DNA from 2 places in the Bacillus haynesii genome. Region 1 is predicted to be linked to the other one. Evidence: predicted binding sites of a transcription regulator. Region 1 holds the regulator's gene; the other holds the start of a gene.
The links. Region 1 encodes Rex, which represses fermentation and respiration genes when NADH is low (regulators of the CRP and FNR family bind a similar motif). Its sites were predicted from a motif close to TTGTGAAATATTTCACAA; they were not measured.
Positions count from the first base shown of each region.

Region 2: a site for Rex is predicted at 1,634-1,651, ahead of ric (iron-sulfur cluster repair di-iron protein). Genes of this name have one in related genera too.

Region 1 is NZ_CP059494.1:2,410,019-2,413,227, forward strand. Features, by position in the region: gene tatC (twin-arginine translocase subunit TatC) at 1-767, opposite strand, end outside; gene H2R00_RS11920 (twin-arginine translocase TatA/TatE family subunit) at 774-947, opposite strand; gene H2R00_RS11925 (redox-sensing transcriptional repressor Rex) at 986-1,633, opposite strand; gene moaC (cyclic pyranopterin monophosphate synthase MoaC) at 1,637-2,143, opposite strand; gene H2R00_RS11935 (ABC-F family ATP-binding cassette domain-containing protein) at 2,290-3,209, shown strand, end outside.
Region 2 is NZ_CP059494.1:1,054,615-1,057,823, reverse strand. Features, by position in the region: gene H2R00_RS05110 (nitric-oxide reductase large subunit) at 1-810, shown strand, start outside; gene ric (iron-sulfur cluster repair di-iron protein) at 855-1,568, opposite strand; gene H2R00_RS05100 (DUF1360 domain-containing protein) at 1,734-2,105, shown strand; gene H2R00_RS05095 (cellulase family glycosylhydrolase) at 2,534-3,209, shown strand, end outside.

The sequences.
Region 1 (3,209 bases):
TGGTCGTTCAAAAACGCTTGATTTTCCTCTTGAATCATTGTTTTTTGCGCTTGCCTGTAGGATATTCTTGAAATCACGATACTGATTTCATAAAGAATGAGCAATGGCACTGAGACCATTAAATGCGACAAAAGCTCAGGCGGTGTAATGAGCGCCGCGATGACGAACAACACAAAATATGCGTATTTTCTGATTTTCGCCAAAAACATCGGCGTCACGAGCCCGAGCCTTGTAATAAACATGATGACCACAGGCATCTGAAACAATAAGCCAAAAGGAAGCGTCAACTGAAGCAGAAACTGAAAATATTCGTGAATTCCGATGACCTGGTTAACATTCAGATCATCTGAGACTCTCGTCATAAAGTCCACGACAAACGGAAATAAAATAAAGTAAGAAAAGGCAATGCCGCCTAAAAAAAGAATGATCGATACCGGAATATAGCTAAGCGTCACTTTTCGTTCTTTTTCATACAGCCCCGGGCTAATGAAAGCCCACAGCTGGTATAAAACAAGCGGCGAAGTCAAGACGGCACCGATGATGAACGCAAACTGCACGTACACAAATAAAGGATCGGTCAGCTTAAACGCGTTAAGCGTCAGCAGCTTCGCTTCATCCGTCTGCTGCAGATAGATAATCAGCGGCTTTGCCAAAAAAAAGCCTGCCGCAACAAATAAAACAAAAAAGAAAAAAGTGATCACAAGCCGTCTGCGTAGTTCTGTGATATGTTCTATCAGCGACATTTCTTTTCCCTTCATAAATGTCATCCTATCCTACTGATCTTCTTTCTTTTTATCGGAATCGTCGTCAGCCAAACCTTTTGTCGCATTTTTAAACTCCCGCAGCGTGTTTCCAGCCGCTCTTCCCAGCTCGGGAAGTTTCTTCGGGCCGAATATCAATAGCGCCACCACGACGATTAAAATAAAGCTTCCAGGACCGATTGGCATAAAGCCTGCCCCCTTTCCTTTATTTTTCGTTTTCCGTTTTACTTTTCCTGCATTGAATAATGTTTCAGAAAATACACCAGCGACTGAAGTTCAACCGCCAAATCTATATGATGAATGCGAATGTGTTCCGGCACATTCAAGCGGGCCGGCGTAAAATTAAGAATGCCTTTAATGCCAAGCGCCACCAGCCTGTCTGTAATCGACTGTGCAGCTTGAGCTGGAACCGTCAAAATGGCGACCGGGATATCATCATCCGTCATATGCTCTTCAAGCTTATTCAGATCATAGACGGGAACGCCGCCGACCTCGGTTCCGATTTTTTCTTCATTGATGTCAAACGCCATGGCGATCTTTGTATTATTGTTTTTGATAAAATTGTAATGGAGAAAGGCTGTCCCCAAATTCCCCACGCCAATGAGCGTTACGTTCGTCGTTTCATCCTGATCAAGCGTCTTTCTGAAAAAGGACAGCAAATAATTGACATTGTAGCCGTATCCTTTTTTTCCGAGCGCGCCGAAGTACGAGAAATCCCTGCGGATGGTCGCGGAATCGACTTTGACGGCATCGCTCAACTCAGCGGAAGATACACGCTGTTTTCCGGATGCATGAAGGTTTTTTAAAAAACGATAGTATAATGGCAGCCGTTTCGCTGTCGCTTGCGGAATTTTTGAATGATCCATGTTCATAAACTAATCCTCCATGTCTACATCAGCTTTTTCCCTTTTATAGTCACCGTTTTTCCCGCCTGTCTTTTCGAGAAGAAAGGTCGGTCCTATCACCATTCCCTTATCCGCCGCTTTGCACATGTCATATACGGTCAGCGCACATACGGAGGCGGAAGTTAACGCTTCCATTTCCACACCTGTGCTCCCTTTGGTCTTGACTTTAGATTGAATATGCAGGATGCTCTTCTGTTCTTTCTCCTCCCAACGAAAGGTGATGTCGACTCCTTTCAGAGCGATTGGGTGGCACATCGGGATGATGGCGGATGTCTGTTTTGCGGCCATGATTCCGGCCACTTGCGCCACCGCCAATACATCGCCTTTTCCGATTTCCCGGTTTTTGATTTTTTCATGTACTTTTCGATTCATTGACACGCTTGAAACAGCCGCAGCTGTGCGCACTGAAGCTTCCTTTTCGCTTATATCAACCATCTTGGCTCTGCCTTGTTCATTAAAATGTGTAAACTCATTCATGTTCTTAACTCTCCTTATAACGATCATACACTATTTTTTTCGTTCTGTCTTTTTCTTCGGCTAAAATCTTCCAGACTTCACTTAATTGTTTGCTGACTGCGCGGTGATAAGCTACACTTAAAATAGCAGACAAGAGGTGAAAGATCATGATGATTTTACAAGTGAACCAGCTTTCAAAATCGTTTGGAGCCGATACGATTTTAACGAATATAAAACTCGAAGTCAGATCTCGGGACCGGATTGCGATCGTCGGACGCAACGGCGCCGGAAAATCGACTCTCCTAAAGATTATCGCAGGAAAGCTTTCATATGAAAAGGGGGACATTATCAAACCGAAGGATTTGACGATGGGCTACCTTGACCAGCATTCCGGCCTCGATTCCAAGCTGACGCTTAAAGAGGAATTGCTGTCGGTATTTGATTTTCTAAAAAAAATGGAAAAAGAAATGCGCGCGATCGAGGAAAAGATGGCGCAAGCCGGACCGGACAAGCTTGAATCATTGATGAAGACGTATGACAGGCTTCAGCAGGAGTTCAAGGACAAAGGCGGCTACCAATATGAAGCAGAAGTCAGATCCGTTATGCACGGGCTCGGCTTTGCGGGATTTGATGACTCCGTCCGCGTTCAGGACTTAAGCGGAGGTCAAAAAACAAGGCTTGCCCTCGGAAAAATGCTTTTGACAAAACCGGACCTCCTCATCTTGGACGAACCGACAAACCACTTGGATATCGATACCCTGACATGGCTTGAACAATATTTACAAAACTACAGCGGAGCGATTTTAATCGTTTCCCATGACAGGTACTTTCTTGACAAAGTGGTTACCCAAGTTTACGAGATTACCCGGGCACAAAGCAAAAAATATATCGGGAACTACAGCTCTTATCTCCAATTAAAAGCCGAGCAGCTGGAAAGGGAAACAAAGCTTTACGAAAAGCAGCAGGACGAAATCGCCAAACTGCAGGAGTTCGTCGACCGGAACCTGGCAAGAGCTTCGACGACGAAACGGGCGCAGAGCAGACGAAAGCAGCTTGAACGGATGGAGATCATGGACAAACCGCTTGG
Region 2 (3,209 bases), 1.4 Mb from region 1:
GCCGTCGTGGTCATCGGCTTTTTGCTCGTGCAAATGAACCTTGTGACGAAAAAGTCGACCGTCAGAACGCTCTATTTTCAATTGACGATCCTGCTGGGGAGCGGAGTCATCGGAATTGGGCACCATTACTATTACAACGGGTCTTCCGAAGTCTGGATCGGCCTCGGTTCCGTCTTCTCATGTCTGGAAGTTATCCCGCTTACCCTGCTTGTATTAGAAGCTTACGAACAATACAAGATGATGAAAGACGGCGGACATCACTTCCCGTATAAAGCAACGTTCTGGTTCTTGATTTCAACGGCGATCTGGAATCTGGTCGGTGCAGGGGTATTGGGCTTCTTGATTAACCTGCCTGCCGTCAGCTATTTTGAGCACGGGCAGTTCTTGACACCTGCTCACGGGCACGGGGCGATGATGGGCGTGTACGGCATGTTTGCCATTGCCGTCTGGCTGTATACGCTGCGCAATATCACCAAAAAAGAAGCATGGAATGATAAATGGCTGAAAATAGCCTGCTGGTCGCTGAACATCGGCCTGTTCGGAATGGTGTTTATCAATTTGCTGCCTGTCGGTTTTCTTCAATTGAAAAAAGCGTTTGAAGACGGGTACTGGAGCTCAAGGGCGCCTGAGTTTTTACAGCAGGATGCGGTGCAAACGCTGCTGACTTGGAGGGCCGTGCCAGATACGATCTTTTTAGCCGGAATCGTGATTTTGGTGATATTCAGCATCAGAGCATTATTCCATCTTCGCAAACCGACGCATCAGGAAGGAGAAGCGCTGCCTGTTAAAGACATTGCTTCAGATGAATAGATAAACAAAAAGACAGAGGAAGTAAAATCCTCTGTCTTTTTGTTTTATTGATTAGCTTCCGCTTCAAGCCGCGGGAACAAAATATTGTTTTCCAGGTGAATGTGCTGAAAAAGATCAGTTTCCAATTCATCAAGCTTTAAGTAAGTCAGTGTATATGTTGTGCATGCCCCTTCAGGAAGGGTATAGTCATTGGTCACTTTTCTCAGTTCCTTGAGGATCTTGCCTGCGGTTTCATGCTCTTGTTCAAGGATGTCGATCGCCTGAACTGCTTCCGCTATGCGGTCCATTGATCGCGTCTCTTCATAGGCTATCACTTTCGGGAAAATATGTTCCTCTTCCTGGAAGAGGTGATGTTCGAGTTCTGTTTTCAGCTGATGGAACAATTGATGGACCTGGGCGAGCTCCGGATGATGGATGCCGTGAACTCGGTATACTTTTGTAACAAAGCCTGACAGTTCAGGAAGCACCTCATACAGGTAAGCATGGTGCGTATGAATCACATGGTCGATCAGCTGTGAATACGGGGCTTCACTCCAGTTCGTTTCTTTTTCGTTTAATGCCTTTGTCTCTTGATATAATGTATTGATTCTAGCTAAAATCTCTTCTTCATTTAAATTCTGCTCTTTTATCGCTTCACCGATCGGACGGTTACCCCCGCAGCAAAAGTCGATCCGATATTCTTTCAGCAGCCGGCTGGCTCTAGGAAAACGTGTAACAATATCACCCGTTTTTGTGTTTTGATTAAAAACTGCTTCCATTTGTAAAACCTCCTGAAGTGTTTTTTATGCTATGGGTTAAATGTAACGGGTTCACCGAAGGAAAATCGTGATCTACATCACATTCTGAAAAAATGACAGAAAAAGCAATAAGTCAGAAGAAATCGGGAAATAGCTATAGATAACTTTTCATGTTGGAGGCCCGCAATGGAGCATATATCCTGGCTTACATTTACGATGCTGATTCTCGCCAGTTACCGGTTAACTCATTTGATTGTTTTTGATAAGATCACGGAGTTTATCCGGAAACCGTTCATGAAGAAAAAGCAGACGATTGATGAACAAGGGCATGTAGAAACGAAAAAAGTGCCGAAATCAAACTTCGGCTATTTGCTGAATTGCTATTGGTGCGCAGGGATATGGTGCGCTTTGATCATTGCTGTCGGATATCTGATTGTCCCAAAAACGATATTCCCGTTGATTTTGATTTTGGCGGTCGCCGGGGGGCAGGCAATTCTTGAAACGTTTGTCGGTGTCGCAACAAAACTTGTCGGCTTTTTCTCCGATTTAAAGAAGTAAACCATTCCAAGCGGATGGTTTTATTTTTTTGTCAATAAAGTGACACAAACAGCAGAGAAGAACGTGTCGGTTTTATGAACTTTTTACAGCGATTTTTTCCCGGCTGCCGCATGTTAGGCAGAGAGGAGGCGTCATATTGAAGTGATTTCAGTTTTTAAAATTTCGAATTGAGAGAAAAAGAATGTGCAAAGTCCCCGGTCATACTTTTTAAGCTTTTAATCATTAGCGCTCAGACCTTCCATTTCATTCGAAAAGAGGAAATAGATAGATTTTTAAAGCGGTAAAAAACAAGAAATATGGTTGATAGACAATCGATGAATAGTTTTTTTACAATCAGTTGTGCTACAGGCCAAGAAAGGAGTGAAAAATGTCTGTCAGAAAAAGTGTTTTTGGAAAATAACATCATTGGAGGAAAAAGAATGTCATATATGAAACGTTCCATTTCTGTCTTCATCGCTTGTTTCATGGTAGCGGCACTCGGCATCAGCGGTATCATAGCACCTAAAGCGTCTGCCGCTTCTAAAACACCCGTTGCTGTAAACGGGCAGCTCACCTTGAAAGGTACGAAGCTCGTCAATCAAAACGGAAAAGCGGTTCAACTGAAAGGAATCAGCTCTCACGGTCTGCAGTGGTATGGCGATTATGTCAACAAAGACTCCTTAAAATGGCTGAGAGACGACTGGGGCATCAATGTTTTCCGCGCGGCCATGTATACAGCTGAAGGCGGCTATATTGACAATCCGTCGGTTAAAAACAAAGTGAAGGAAGCCGTCGAAGCGGCAAAAGAACTCGGAATCTATGTGATCATTGACTGGCACATACTGAGCGATGGCAATCCAAACCAAAACAAAGCGAAAGCTAAAGAGTTTTTCAACGAAATGTCGAGCCTTTACGGCAAGACGCCAAACGTCATTTTTGAAATTGCCAACGAGCCGAACGGCGATGTCAACTGGAACCGTGACATTAAACCTTACGCCGAAGAAATCTTGTCCGTGATCCGCAAAAATTCCCCGAAAAATATTGTGATTGTCGGGACAGGCACTTGGAGCCAGGATGTCAACGATGCGGCGGACAATCAGCTGAAAGACGGCAATGTCATGTACG